Pelagibaculum spongiae: one gene and its partner. The protein of the gene in region 1 binds, or shares a complex with, the protein of each later gene. Links are inferred from orthologs where the notes say so. Each region holds a gene or a part of one and is shown in the gene's direction. Other genes may lie near its edges.

Region 1 (7,620 bases):
GCAGCATCATCAGAAAATCTGGGCCGGGAGACATGAGTATCAGCCAGTGGAAAATACCAAGGGCGATCAGTTGTTGGGTCAGGTTCATTAGTAGGCATTCAGTTACAGCAGATTAAAGTGATTATCTCGTAATCGAGGGTGGTTTTCTTGTAGAAAATTGCAGGGCCACTGTCTCTAGAATCAGCTGCAATCGTTTGCTAGTAGTAACGGTAAGTTAGTGCTAGGCAATGCAATAAGGCTGAGTCTATGCTTTTGTTACTGACATGGGTGAGTGGTTGATACGATGCTGCTAGAAAGAATCAGTTTGGAAGCGAAGCGTTTTTCTGGGCAATTTGATGGCGCGGCTTTTCCTGATTTATCTAAGATGGGAGAGGGTCTAGAGTTGATCCCTCAACAAATTCTCATGCTATTAGATAAAAACAATTATTTAAGCCAAAATTGCGGTGTTTTTTTTATTAGTTCTATCGATTTTGCGATGTTGGCCTGTTTTGATTGTAGGTCATACCATTTTCATCATGGCTGGAATGAGATTAAAACAACGTATTTGAGTGATTTTGGCCAAAACCTTATGTCAATATTGGGTGAGATTTTTTTAAAAAACATCATGATGGCGCACAAAAAGATTCATCAAATAATTAATGATATCGCGATTGAAAGTAAAAACAAAAGAGATGAAGTAGAAGCTTCAATTAAACATACTAGCGGAGTTGCCATCATTCATCGTATTTGGTTAGGAAAAGAAGTGTCGTTAAATCGCATCACTGAAGTATTAATGTCTGATTTAGCAATTAGTAAAATATGGCGTAGCTTTGAAACCAATGAAACTATATCTAGAGATGTTAAATTTGTGATTTGGGCTGATAGAAAATTATTGGCGTTTGAAATACCGAAATATATAGCTAAATACTTTTTAATATACGATTTGGAATCACTTTTTGAAGAATTTAAGTTTAGCTTTACAAAAAGCCCCTTAGTGTCGCATTCTTTGATATCTGCCGCACGAGTTTTTATTTTAAGAAAACAATATGCAACTGCGACAGATATTCTAAGAATGATGGTGCTTTATCTCTATGGTGGCTTATATTTAGATTTTGAATTTGAGAGGAATCACGACATTACAGGTCGGTATTCTTTAAGCTTTTCGCCTTCAGCTTCGAGCTTAAGATTGATGCAGTCTTGCAGGCAAATGACCGTGTCAAAAAATGTATCGTCAGATTTTTTGATTAGTGTCAATAAAAAAATTGAAGGTGCATTTGAAAAAGATTGTTGGAATTTTTGTGAGTCATTAGAAAACACTGCTATTTACGTCGGGCGTTCTGATCATCGTTGGGTTCGGTTAGTATTGGTGTGTATTTATTTTAATATTTCTAATTTAGATGAATATGGGCCGCGAGGCTTTTTTTATAGGCAAAGGCAATCAGATTTTTTTGGTAAAAAAGATTATTTTAATGATGATCAAGGGTGTGCAAGGATAGCAACAAATATTTCACCTTCTATTTCCGCATTTTTAAACTTAGGTTATTATAGTTCTATTGATTATGAAAGAGTTTGTGTGAATATTTCTATGTATTTAAAAAAAAATAGTCCAGACATTTTATGTGATTTTAGTCGTTTTTTAGAGTTACCTAAAGAGGTGGCTTTTTTGAACGATCCGACAGGTGCTAACATTACACCGGGAAAGGGAAGGGCTGCATTTTTACTTGATGAGTTAGGTGTTATGAAGTTTGCTAATAAAAGTTGGAAGGCACGAATCCCCCCTATTAGCCTTGATGATTAATTTCGTTTTTCATAACTGCTTACAATAAGCCGAAGGCGTCATTCCATTAGCTTTGCGAAAGGCGTGTACGAAATGGCTTTGATCATAAAACCCAACGGCTGCTGCAACAGCGGCTGGTTTGCCGCCTTGCCTGAGTAGGCGTCGAGAAAAATCGATTCGCAATGACATTAAGTAAGCATGGGGTGTCATGCCGCAGCTCGCTTGAAAGCGGCGCAGGAATTGAAAGCTGCTAATTCCAAACAATGCAGAAAGATCTTCCAGCTTATGTTTGGCACTTAGATCGGCCAGTAAATAGTCATGAAGATAGCTTTTCTGTTTAAGTGATAACCCCCGTCCATTTTTAATAAAATTAGTTTTTGGCTGCAAATGGGAATATTGCTGGAACAAACTGGCCATTGTTTCTAGCCAACATGCTTGCCACGCCAAAGGTTCGGCTTGCTGAGAAGGATGTTGTGAGCTTGAAGGCTTCTGTGAGTAATGGTGAAGTTGTAGTAGCTGACGGTAAAGTTTTGGGTCGTCAATAATAGTGTCAGGCAAATATTGCAGTTGAAATTTATCGGTTAAATCTTCCATCAATGATTGCAAGGTTTGTGGTTCTAACCGAATTACATGCAGTGAATAACCATCGGACGATTGAGCAGCGCCATCATGCACCACATCTGGGTTTAACAATGCAATGCGGCCCGGTGCTAATGGTTCAATGCCTTTACGGGATGAAAATAATTGCACCCCTTGCGAGACCACGCCGATGTGGTAATCCAAATGGACGTGCTTGCCAAAACTAAAATCGCTTAGATTGGCTTTGGAGAATTCCAGCCCAGGCTTATGGATATTACTTGAGTCGCTATTACTGCTGTTAGATGTAGATGAAGCCAAGTGGAATGGTGGGTGCTTTTCAGGTCGAGTGTTGGCCATGCCAGCAGACATTTTATAACGATCAGAATGAGTCATATCTGAATCTGTCAGATCTAGCTTGGCGTTCATGATGAGTTAGTTGAGACCTCCAAGTGGTTTTTGTTTTAGCAGAGTGAATCTTGTTGAAAAATTCCAAAACTGTGTAGATAACGAGTCGGCTTCAAATCTAAATAAGAAGTTCACCAAAGCATAAACAGGGCCATTGATTGCATCTTGTAAAAAATTGCATCAAATAAGGTGGCCTGCTGATAACGTATTTTGAACTGGATGCTTGTCGGCGAGTCAACTGTTTGGCTAGTGTAAACGAGCGAGTACTAGGCAGCGACTCATCGTTAGATGATATAACGAGGTTGAACACAAGCCTGTATGTTCATTGGCCTTGAAACTCGCTCAGGGTAGGCGTTTGCTCGCTGAATGGCAATGCAGCCAAAGCAGGAAAGTATGTTAGTCTTTTGCCCATTAACTTTTTGATAGATTCACCCCACCGGCTAGGTTCAACACCTGAATGCAGGAAATGTTGCAGCCGGTTGCAATGGATGTAGTTACTTATGCTGCTGATGATCGATAACTACGATTCTTTTACCTATAACCTTGTGCAGTACTTCGGTGAGCTTGGGGCTGAGGTTAAAGTATTTCGTAATGACCAAATTACTATTGAACAGATTGAAGCGTTGTCGCCCAGTCACCTAGTTGTTTCCCCCGGCCCATGTACTCCGAATGAAGCGGGCGTATCGGTAGCAGCAATCAAACACTTCGCTGGAAAAATCCCAATTCTTGGTGTTTGCCTTGGCCACCAAAGCCTCGGCCAAGCTTTTGGTGGTGACGTAATTCATGCTAAGCAAGTGATGCATGGAAAAACATCGCCAATCTTTCATTCCGATAAAGGCATTTTCAATAGCTTGGGCAACCCTTATACCGCAACCCGATATCATTCGCTGGTGGTGGATAAAAACAGCTTGCCTGATTGTTTGGAAATAACCGCTTGGACTGAGAATGAAACGGGTGAAATGGATGAGATCATGGGTTTGAGACACAAGGAATATGATATTCAGGGGGTGCAATATCACCCGGAATCTATTCTCTCTGAGCATGGACATGACCTGTTAAAGAACTTCCTTGATGATGCAAAATAACTAGTCTTGGAAAGGTTTAAGTTTTCAGAATTAAAATCAAACAAAGTTATAAAAGGTGCTCCATGACTGCTCAAGCGATCACGATTCAACAAGCGCTCGGTCGGGTGCTGGATCATATCGATCTGACCCGCGAGGAAATGGCTCAGGTAATGCGTCAGATAATGACCGGTGGCGCGACCGATGCTCAGATTGGTGGTTTTTTACTCGCCTTACGCATGAAAGGCGAAAGTATTGATGAAATTACAGCCGCTGCGGGTGTGATGCGTGAATTGGCTTCAAAGGTTGCAGTGGTTGATGGCGCAGTAGATACCTGCGGTACCGGTGGTGATGGTGCTAACTTGTTTAATGTTTCAACTGCCGGTGCTTTTGTTGTGGCAGCGGCAGGAGGCAAGGTTGCCAAGCATGGCAACCGTTCTGTTTCTAGCTCCACTGGTAGTGCCGATGTCTTGGAAGCGGCGGGGATTAATTTGTCGATTAGTCCTGAACAAGTAGCCAAATGTATCGAAGAGATTGGTTTAGGTTTTATGTTCGCACCCGCCCACCACGGCGCAATGAAACATTGCATTGGTCCGCGCAAAGAGCTGGGTCAACGTACTATTTTTAATATCCTCGGTCCGATGACCAATCCAGCGGGTGTTAAGCGTCAGGTGGTCGGGGTCTTCACCGAAAAACTATGTCGGCCAATGGCGGAAGTACTGCAGCGATTGGGTAGTGAGCATGTGATGGTGGTTCATGCTCAAGACGGGCTGGATGAAATTTCTATTGCATCCAAAACCCATGTTGCTGAATTAAAAAATGGAGAAATCAGCGAATATGTTATCCGCCCAGAAGATTTTGGTATTGATAGTGAATCATTGATTGGTCTGGAAGTAGATTCTGCCGCAGAATCGTTAAAACTGATTAAAGATGCATTAGGCAAGCGCAAGGGCGAGCATAGTCGTAAAGCAGCAGACATTATTGTTTTAAATGCCGGTGCTGCAATCTATGTTGCCGGGATTGCCGAGAATCTAGCTGAAGGTATTACCATCGCAGAGGATGTGATTGCATCGGGTCTGGCAGGTGAAAAAATTGGTGAACTCGCTGCATTTAGTCAGTGCTTTTCTAACTAGTTGAGTTTTGCTAGTTGGGTTTTGGCGCACTGAATTTTCATCAGCTAGTGAATGCATTAAAAGATTGAGAGTCGAAAATGAATATTGCTGCAAATACGCCAGATGTATTAAAAAAAATCATCGCTCGTAAATTTGAAGAAATTGCCGAACGTTCACTGGTTTGTTCGATTGCTGAACAAGAGCAATTGGCCGCCGCGGCTGATTTACCTCGTGGCTTTACCCAGGCAATGGAACAAAAAATTGCGGCAGGAAATTCTGCAGTAATTGCTGAAATCAAACGGGCATCTCCGAGCAAAGGCTTGTTGCGAGAAGATTTTCGTCCAGCTGATATTGCAAGAAGCTATCAAAAGGGTGGTGCAGCTTGTTTGTCGGTATTAACTGATAGGGATTTCTTTCAGGGCGGTGAAGAATTTTTAAAGGCCGCCAGAGCGGCTTGTGATTTACCGGTGATTCGCAAAGACTTCATTGTCGACCCTTATCAGGTGGCTGAAGCTCGAGCGATAGGCGCAGATGCTATTTTATTAATTGTTGCTGCGCTGGAAGATGGCCGGATGGCTGATTTACATGCTCAGGCACTGTCTTTGGGAATGGATGTATTAATTGAAGTGCATGACGGCGCTGAACTGGAGCGGGCGCTCAAGTTGAATAACCGCTTAATCGGAATAAATAACCGTAACTTGCGTAACTTTGAAACCACGTTGGATACCACGATTAATCTGCTCGATCGAATTGGTGATGAGCGACTGGTAGTCACCGAATCAGCAATTCATACCGTGAATGATGTTGCTTTAATGCGCTCGCATAATGTCAACGCATTCTTAGTTGGCGAAGCCTTTATGCGTGCCAATGAGCCTGGTGATAAATTGGCAGAGTTATTCAGCTGACTGTTGTTTTTGTTTAAAAAGCCGAACTGCAATGTTCGGCTTTTTTATGGGCGTTTGTTTATCTATAGTCTTCTTTTTTAAGCGCTTTAACATTCAAATGAGCACGTATCTTTGTTTGGTACGGATGCTGATGCGCCAGAGGTTCATAACAGCGCTTTCTGGAAAACAATCAGGTGAACTAGAGCTCGATTAAACTGTGATCTAGTACCAATCGATGCGCCACTAAGCTGTCTAGAATAAAAGGATATATGCTCAAATTGGTCGTTATGATTAGTTTTTGCTGTTAGTCTTAGCAGTTATGTAATGGATTGGCTGGAGAAAAATAGTGAGACCTTCTCAGGAAGTGTTGAAGTTCTGGTTTGGTGAGCAGAGTAATTTATTAGAGCTGGCTAAGTCACAAAGCAAACTTTGGTGGGGAAAAGGTGATGAAACTGATCTACTGATAGCTGAAAAATTTCAGCTAATGGTTGAATTGGCAGCCACTGGTGAATTGAGCGATTGGGAAAAACAAGCGGGCTCTCGACTGGCGCTGATTATTTTACTCGACCAATTTTCTCGTAATATATGGCGTGATCAATCTAAGAGTTTTGCTCAAGATCATCTGGCATTAATGCTATGTAAGCAGGGTTTACAACAGCAGCATGACCAGGATTTAAATTGGGTTGAGCGGGTATTCTTTTATATGCCGTTGATGCATTCTGAAAGTCTTTCCGATCAAAAATTATCTGTCGAATTATTTCAAAAGCTGTTATCAGAAGCACCAGATGAGATGAATCAGCTGATGCAATCTCATTTGGATTATGCAATTCGCCACCAGAAAATCGTTGAACAATTTGGTCGCTACCCGCATAGAAATGAAGTGTTACGACGAGAGTCTACCTCGGAAGAGTTACAGTTTTTATTGCAGCCAGGTTCAAGTTTTTAGTTATTTAGTTTTAAATGTTAGCTTTCTTTTTTATTTCTCCTGTTCCGATGTAAAATCGTTACTGATTTTCTTGGGCTTGTTTCTCGACAGGCTGTTTTTCGGGCTAATGTTCTATGCTGGGTCTTTCTGGTTATCTGGGATTGTTTCTTTCCGCTCTAGTTGCTGCCACACTTCTTCCTGCTCAATCTGAAGCCTTGCTGGCAGGGTTGGTGTTTAGCGAAGATTTTTCGCTGACGCTGCTTTGGCTGGCGGCGACTTCCGGTAATGTTTTAGGCTCAATGATCAACTGGTATCTAGGGACTTATATTGAGCGCTTTAGCCATCGGCGTTGGTTTCCTGTCTCAGAAAAGCAGTTGGCTAAAGCACATGCATTTTACCAAAAATATGGTCGCTGGAGTTTGTTGCTAAGCTGGATGCCGATTATTGGCGACCCAATTACTTTGGTAGCTGGAGTAATGAAAGAGCCGTTCTGGAGGTTTTCCCTGATTGTTACCTTGGCTAAAGGCTTGCGATATTTAGTGGTAATCGGAATTACCCTTGCAGCAGTTTAATCGGTGAGCGTCCGAGAAGTTCGTGATTTAAATCTTCTAATTTTATTCTCCAATTTAAATATTAAAACCACCAGCTTTAGCCATGATAATTTACCGCTTCATTTGAAGTGTTGGGTGAGTGATGTTTTTGGAATGTCGTTATCAAGGTCATGCGGCATCAAAATCCAGTATCGTTTTGTATCTATTGCGAAATAGCATTATTAAATAATCAGGGTTAGAAAGGTTAAAAGATCTGATTAGTAAAGATCACGTACATCTTTTTATATCCGCGCTACCCAATATCGCTGTAAATGAAATCATGCATCGAATAAAAAGAGCAGAAGCTA
Region 2 (7,721 bases), on another replicon or contig:
CACCAACTGCATGAGTTAAATCTGCGGCAACCAGTTTTTCTAACGCATCAACCGAAGACAGTCGATGCTGGTTTAACGAGTTGAAATACAACTTAAGTGATTTGGACTCGACCAAAAATTCTGATTCTGCTGGAAAGTGAATCTGACCAATCGCTACGCAAGGCTTGCCTTTCAGATTGAGCCAAGAGACTTCCCAAGCATTCCATATATCGACCCCAAAGAAAGGTAATTGGTTTTGGTCAATGCCCAGTTCCAGACGCTTGCCCAATCGCGGGATTGGAAACAGTAAATCTGGATCATAGCTTTGCGGATACTCACTGGTTTTTCCTAATGGAATATCCGGATTTGACTCAATACTCAATTTCATCTCCTGAAACACTGCTTAACAGGTGTCGGCACAGTCGCTACGGCTAGAATTTCTGTCTAATGCTGGGCATTTGGGACTTTTTCATAACACCCGTCAAGGGCCCATATCAAAAGAGCACAAAATATGCATTTATTCTAAGGCTTCTCGATTGGTTGCTATACCCAAGCCACCTCAAATGCATAGTTCGCTCTGAGATCCTGAAATTCACATTTTGAAGTGGTTTGGACATCATTATTTCCCTTGCACAAAACAACCAGTAACCCATCGCTACATTTGGCTTAAAAAAGTTGCAATTGAAATAAATATTTCACGCCCAAGTTCTTGAAAGCAAGCTTAGCCATCCGTATAAATGTAGCTACTGCATTCAGCAGTTAACCCGGCACAGGAAGTAAGCCGGATATGAAAACAAGGAGTATTCAATGAGCAAGACAGTAGTCGCTCTTGTCACTGGTGGCATGGGTGGAATTGGTTCAGCTATTACGCTCAAGCTAGCCCAGCAAGGCTACCGCGTGGTCGCAACCTACAGCCCTTCCCGTGACCCCCTACAAGCCGCTCAATGGACTGAGCAATTCAGAGAACAAGGACTGGATGTTCATGCTGCACCCGTTGACGTAACCAGCTTGGAAAGTTGTCAATCCTGCATTGAGATGGTCGAAAGTGATTTCGGCGATATCGGCGTATTGATCAACAATGCTGGCATTACTAAGGATGGTCGATTAGCCAAAATGTCTTCTGACAACTGGCAGGCAGTAATCGACACTAACCTCAATAGTGTTTTCAACATGACTCAGCCTTTGATAAATCGAATGGTTGAGCGACAGTCTGGCCGTGTCATTAATATTTCATCAATTAATGGTCAAAAAGGTCAATTCGGACAAACCAATTATTCAGCAGCTAAAGCCGGCATGCATGGCTTCACCATGGCACTGGCACAGGAAGTTGCTGCAAAAGGGATTACCGTCAATACAATTTCTCCAGGCTATATCGCCACTGAAATGGTAATGGCAGTTCCAGAGAAAATTCGCGAGCAGATTATTGCGGGCATTCCAGTCGGCCGACTGGGTAAGCCAGAAGAAATTGCAGAAACCATTGCTTGGTTATGTAATGACAATGCTGGATTCGTTACCGGATCCAACATTGCCATCAATGGCGGCCAGCACATGCAATAACCGCCAAACCAGTTCCTAAATAGGTACTAGTTTGTATAAAAAAGTTGGTTAGTCGATTCTAACCAGCTTTCTTTTTTTCAATTTACCTTTGAGAATATCATTAAAAATTGCAGGTACTTCTGTTAACGGCATTTCGTCTGCCAAGTCGTTTAATCCCGGTAACATCCATTCACTTGCAAATTTTTGCCACACTGTCGCTTTTGCAGCCAGTGGAATTTCTACTGAGTCAACACCCAATAAAGAAACACCACGTAGAATAAATGGCAGAACCGTCATTTCTAATTTCGGCGAATCAACCAAACCACAACAACTTACCGCACCACCGGGTGCTAATGAACGCAAAATCGCAGTTAAGGTTTGACCACCAGCACAATCCACTGCGCCATCCCACTGCGGTTTCAATAAAGGTTTTCCCGGTAACTCAGAAATTTCCTGACGAGAAATCACTTCACTAGCACCAATTGATTTTAAATAGGCTTCGCTTTCTGCCTTACCGGTTACTGCGATTACCTGAAAACCAAGTTTGGCTAAAATCGCCACTGCAATACTGCCAACACCACCGGTTGCGCCGGTCACTAAAATACGGCCAGATTGAATACCATGCGCCAATAATTTCTCAACAGATAAGCCCGCGGTTAAACCCGCTGTACCTAAAACCATTGCCTGACGAGTGCTTAAACCTTGTGGTAATGGGGTCGCCCAGCTAGCAGGAACACGGATCATTTGGCTTAAGCCACCATCGGTATTCATACCAAGGTCATAACCGGTAACTATAACCTGATCACCTGCTTTAAATTTTCCAGTGGAATCTGAAACCACCTCACCAGCAGCATCAATTCCTGGGGTGTGCGGGTAATTACGCGTTACACCAGGAATACCTAAGCCAGAAAGTGCATCTTTAAAATTTAGCGAACTCCAGCCAACACGAACCAGTAACTCGCCTTCAGGAAGTTGATCAATTTCACGACTAACTATTTGTTGTTCAAAGTTTCCCTGATCATCGGAAGTTACTCGTACCGCTTGAAATGAATTCATTTTCTATCTCCAGCCAGGTATCAAATGGGACCTGAAATTAACTTTGTTTACCAATCACTTTTGGCAAAACATCGAGGTGTAGCAAATCTCTAGCAGTCTATACCCAAATCGCCCCAAGATGTAGGGTACAGTTAGCGCTAGAAACTTAGGCACAGCCACATAATACCTGACTAAACCCTTAGTAGTTACAGTCATCTCAGTAGGTTTTGTTTGAAGCGAATAGCCATCTTTCTTTTGCAGAATCACTCTTTAAAAAAAAGAGCGATATGAAACATATCTAAACCAAACCTTCGGGGACTTGGGTACATGGCAGTAATCCAGCGAATATAATTGCAAGAAGTTGCAGCTTGCAGCCGGTTAGGTAGAATCCGTCGCGCGATCACTGCAGGAAATAACATTGCGACTATCACTGCCTTACCGGGAAGATGCATCCAGTTGGTTTGACCATTTTGCAAAAAATGACTGGGCAATTTTTCTCGATTCATGCCAGCCAAATTCACAAGATGGTGATTTGGATATTATTGCAGCACAACCATGGCAAACCCTTTGGTTTGACCAGAATGGCTGGACGCTGGAAAAACATTGGCCTTTAAGCCAAGGCAAAGTGAATCCAGAAACTGCACCCATAAAACAAACCGGTACAGAAAATCCGTGGCAAAAATTACAACAGCTAATTCAGCAGTGCCCTGAAACAGCACCGCTACACGGCGCTGTGGTTGGCTATTGGGGATATCACATTGACCAGCCCAAGCAGGATCGCGATAGCTGGATGCCACAAATGGCGGTGGGTTTTTATGACTGGTTATTAGTTACCGATCATAAAAATAAAACCTGCCAATTAATGGCTGCTGGTGTTCATATTAATGAACAACAATTAATAGATATAAAAAATGATCTATTAAAAAAATCCAGCAATAAATACACCGACTTTAAACTAACTAGCGAACCGACTAATTTAATGTCGAAGCAGCAATACCAAAACCACTTTGAAAAAATTAAAAAATATCTCAAAGATGGCGATTGCTATCAAGTGAATTTAACCCAAGCCTTTGAAGCTAAGTTTACTGGCGATAGCTGGTCGGCTTATCAGCAGTTAAGAAAGAAAAACCCAGCACCTTTCAGCGCTTTTATTCGTACGCCGCATGGCAGTTTAGTCAGTTGTTCTCCGGAACGATTCCTCAAGCTTGACCAGCAGCAGGTTGAAACTAAGCCGATTAAAGGCACTCGCCCTAGAGGCAAAACACCACAGCAAGATTTACTGCTCAAACAGCAACTACAGGCCAGCCAGAAAGATCAGGCTGAAAATCTGATGATTGTTGATTTATTGCGCAATGATCTTGGAATGAGCTGCACTCCCGGTAGCATTCATGTTCCAGGATTATTTGAAATTGAAAGTTTTGCCAATGTTCACCACTTGGTTAGCACCATTCGCGGCAAACTAGATCCAAAACAAAGCCCAATTGAGTTGTTGCAGCATGCTTTCCCTGGTGGATCGATCACCGGCGCACCGAAGAAGCGTTCAATGGAAATCATCAACGAACTGGAAGCTATTGGCCGCTCAATATACTGCGGCAGCATTGGTTATATCGACTTTTCAGGTAAGATGGATACTAGCATTACTATCCGTACCGCAATCTGTTCTGACGATACCATTCGCTGGTGGGGTGGCGGCGGAATTGTTTATGATTCAAAAGTTGATGAGGAATATCAGGAATCTTTTGATAAGGTAGACAACATTGCCAGGCTGCTTAAAGCGATGTAATGAACCGGCTGACTCCCCAAGCACTCACTTCTCAACTGCTACACGACTTCTTTATGCAGGCATGTCGCCAACAACAAGACAGCCTGCACCTGTCTGATTTTGCTAATCACGACCCCGCACAACCGGTTAACCCCAGCGCGGTACTGATCCCTTTTGTTCAGCGCCCGCAGGGCTTGCAGATACTGCTGACTCAACGAAGTGAGCATCTACGCCACCACCCTGGGCAAATCAGTTTTCCCGGTGGAAAAATCGACCATGAAGATGCATCAGCTGAAGCGGCAGCACTGCGAGAAATGGAAGAAGAACTTGGTGTACCTGAATCATCACTTAAGTTACTCGGCCGATTGCCCGAATATGTTACTGGCACCGGTTTTAGCATTGCACCGATTGCTGCCTTAATGGAACCTCATCCGCTAACCATCAACCAAGGTGAAGTCGCCGAAGCTTTTGAAGTGCCCGCCGACTGGATTTTGCTGCAAGATAATTTCCAAAACCACAACGTAGAATTTAACGGAAAACTGCGTCAATTTTATTCGTTAACTTGGCAGGAACGGTTTATCTGGGGTGCTACGGCGGGGATTTTATATAATTTTCGTCAGCAGTTAAATGAGTGGGACTAGCCAGCCAGTTCTGCATTTAATCGCGCCAACTGAACTATAGTGATTGCAATCTTTGCAAGAGGTTTGCAACTATGGCGCAATTTATCATCAGCTACCTTGGTGGCGAACACCCGACAGACCCGGTACTAGCCAAACAACATTTCGAGCAATACAAAAACTGGCTTGTCTCACTAGGTGATGCAGCTATCAGCCCAGCCAACCCATTTAAAAACACCCATCATATTGCAGCCAATGGCACTGTCAGCTCAGGCAGTCAAATTCGAATGTCCGGATTTACCGTTATCGAAGCAGAATCGATTGAAGCCGCCATAGCACTCGCCAAACAATGCCCTTTTTTGCAAATTAATGGCGAATTGGAAGTTGCTGAATTAATTAAAATGGGTGGTTAACCCATATTCACACTAAATCATTATTGTTTTTCCAATAGCAGTCAAAAAACCTATATAGCTGCAAGAAAACTTGCAGCTTAAAATATCTTAATGAAATCCAGGTGCTGCAATATCATCCTGCACGGCCCACTTCTTATAATTTTTTAAGTCATTTTCATCAATTTCGTGCTCTTTCAAAATATTTATCAATTCAGGATTACTTTCTTTGGCCATATCAGAAAGCAATACCCTGTCATTTGACACATCTAAAAATGAAACACTGCTTGCCAATGCAGTAATTTCTTCATCGTTAAGCGCCCTTAATTTACGATAGCTACTAACCAGCCCTCCCATGCTTCGATCGGGATGTGCCTGTGCAATAAACAATTTTGTTGATACTAAAGCAGATTGCTGGCTTTTCGCTTCAGCTCTAACTTCTTGCAACAATTGTTTTAATTGCGCAATATATCCCATGGCTTCAACTTTTTGCTTCAACTCCACAACGCTTAACTTCAACTATTCGATATCTTTTTGGTTTTCCTTAACCACTAAGATGTAACCTGCAACACCGATTATCACAGCACTTGCAAGTGAGATGGATATTTCCCTTATCACATGAATTCCTTTTCTGTTTTATTGTTTCTAAAGAAATACATCCTCTAGAAACAACTTCAGCTTAAACTACAAAAATTATAGTTTTACAGCAGCCTTTTCAAACTCAGCAAGTAACTGCTGATAATCTCTAGCGATTGGATATTGCGGGAATTCCGCTACAACCTTTTCAGGTGGGCAGAATAAAATTCCGGCATCGGCTTCTTGTAGCATGCTGGTATCGTTATACGAGTCACCGCTGGCAACTACTTTGCAATTCATGCCATGGAAACCATGCACCGCCATTCGTTTGGGATCACGTTGGCGTAATTGATAGTCCGCAATCATACCTTGGCTATCAATTTTCAACTGATGGCATAACAAAGTGGGATATCCCAGCTTTGCCATTAGCGGCATAGCAAACTGGTAAAAGGTGTCCGAGAGAATCACTAACTGCCACTTTTGTCGTAGCTGGTTTAAAAATTCAGCCGCGCCGGGAAGTGGATCAAGCGTCGATATCACTTCCTGAATATCTTGAACCTTTAGATTATGCTGACGAAGGATTGAAAGCCGATATTGCATCAACTTGTCATAATCAGGCTCATCACGAGTTGTCAGCAATAATTCGTCTATCGAAGTTTTACGAGCAAATTCAATCCAAATTTCTGGAATCAGAACCCCTTCCAGATCTAGGCAGGCAAGATGCATCACTCACTCCTGAGTTTGTTAGAAATAAAGCAACTGGGCTTGCTAGATCGCAATCAATGGTTAGAACTACCAAGCAACCAGAATTGGTCTGACATATTAAATGATTGTTATTTTGAACAAAACCTTTTAATCACAGTTTGTTTTAAGATGAGTGAGAGTTGAAAACAATAAAGCAAACAGCCTGCACAGAGGCAAACGAAAAATGAGGTTATAGGATAAGGTAAAAAGAAGGGGACGACAGGGAAAAAATTACAGCCACAACGAGCTTTATTGTGGCTGCAGTTCTGCAACAAATAACCAACTAATCATTAAATAACGGCCTTGTTGTTCAATAGATAATCGTCCTTGGTGTAATTGCACCACCAATGTATCCATTAAGGTATGCAGCCAAAACGGCATTTCACTTTTATCGACACCGCCAATCATTAACTGCAACCCATAATAACAATCTTGGTTAATCTGATGGATTTGTAACTGAATCGGGTAACCTGACAACCAATATTGCAGTTGCACCAAGGTTTGTAACAGGTAGTTATCTACCAGCCGAATAGTCACCGCGCCGTAATCTAAATTGAGCTGCAAATCAAGATCAGCTTTACCTGCAAGTACTTCTGCTGCCATTCCTGTTAATTCTGGCAAACGCAGCTGCACCCATTGACCATGCGGCCAAGCTGCTTTTGATGGAGATAGCTTTCCGGCCAGCTGACAAAGTTCTTGATGAGACTGTTGCTCTGCTAGTGACGAATTAGCTAACTGCAATTGATCATGCTGGCGTAGCAGGCTGTCGCGAATCATCCGCATATGAAGCAACTCTGCCGCAGCTTCCATATCTTGCGGTGTTTCGATTGCCGCCGCTGCTGGTTCTAACCTGACCCAACTCTCACCGGAAACTGCCTGCCAATAACCTAGGCGGAAACTACGCTTTCCTTCCCGGGCATAGGTAGACAACAATTGCGGCAAATAACGGATTTCTCGCTCGGCATTTAAGATTTTCTCAATCGGCAATCTTCCATCTTCAAACCCATTACCCGTCATTTGTTGAAGCTCAGGAATTAGTGTTTTTAATTGATTACCGCTGACCTGTTGGGTAAATAAACGCTC

The links. The genes of interacting proteins can lie anywhere in the genome.
Region 2: the proteins of DC094_RS04175 (region 1) and pabB are in contact, whole or in part, in a solved structure (PDB 8RP0), measured with the Escherichia coli proteins. The link is inferred for Pelagibaculum spongiae from one-to-one orthologs.

The regions. Positions count from the first base shown.
Region 1 is NZ_QDDL01000001.1:971,783-979,402, reverse strand. Bases 2,192-5,032 are described here. They hold DC094_RS04175 (anthranilate synthase component II), read left to right. Parts: upstream 2,192-3,240; coding sequence 3,241-3,825; downstream 3,826-5,032. Other genes in these bases: trpC (indole-3-glycerol phosphate synthase TrpC), read left to right, coding at 5,012-5,032; trpD (anthranilate phosphoribosyltransferase), read left to right, coding at 3,888-4,934; DC094_RS04180 (AraC family transcriptional regulator), read right to left, coding at 2,192-2,761. In the rest of the region: DC094_RS04190 (LysE family translocator), read right to left, coding at 1-88; DC094_RS04185 (glycosyltransferase), read left to right, coding at 284-1,777; more of DC094_RS04180, read right to left, coding at 1,787-2,191; more of trpC, read left to right, coding at 5,033-5,818; DC094_RS04160 (DUF924 family protein), read left to right, coding at 6,144-6,743; DC094_RS04155 (YqaA family protein), read left to right, coding at 6,857-7,294; DC094_RS22820 (transposase), read left to right, coding at 7,527-7,620. UniProt on the Escherichia coli protein: Part of a heterodimeric complex that catalyzes the two-step biosynthesis of 4-amino-4-deoxychorismate (ADC), a precursor of p-aminobenzoate (PABA) and tetrahydrofolate.
Region 2 is NZ_QDDL01000003.1:136,728-144,448, forward strand. What follows is about bases 2,209-5,150. They hold pabB (aminodeoxychorismate synthase component I), read left to right. Parts: upstream 2,209-2,968; coding sequence 2,969-4,333; downstream 4,334-5,150. Other genes in these bases: DC094_RS09535 (YhdH/YhfP family quinone oxidoreductase), read right to left, coding at 2,209-2,571; DC094_RS09545 (CoA pyrophosphatase), read left to right, coding at 4,333-4,953; DC094_RS09550 (YciI family protein), read left to right, coding at 5,025-5,150. Also shown: NADPH-dependent 7-cyano-7-deazaguanine reductase QueF, read right to left, coding at 1-361; phbB (acetoacetyl-CoA reductase), read left to right, coding at 787-1,536; more of DC094_RS09535, read right to left, coding at 1,585-2,208; more of DC094_RS09550, read left to right, coding at 5,151-5,342; DC094_RS09555 (hypothetical protein), read right to left, coding at 5,430-5,837; bifunctional phosphoserine phosphatase/homoserine phosphotransferase ThrH, read right to left, coding at 6,012-6,620; DC094_RS09565 (PAS domain-containing protein), read right to left, coding at 6,888-7,721. UniProt on the Escherichia coli protein: Part of a heterodimeric complex that catalyzes the two-step biosynthesis of 4-amino-4-deoxychorismate (ADC), a precursor of p-aminobenzoate (PABA) and tetrahydrofolate.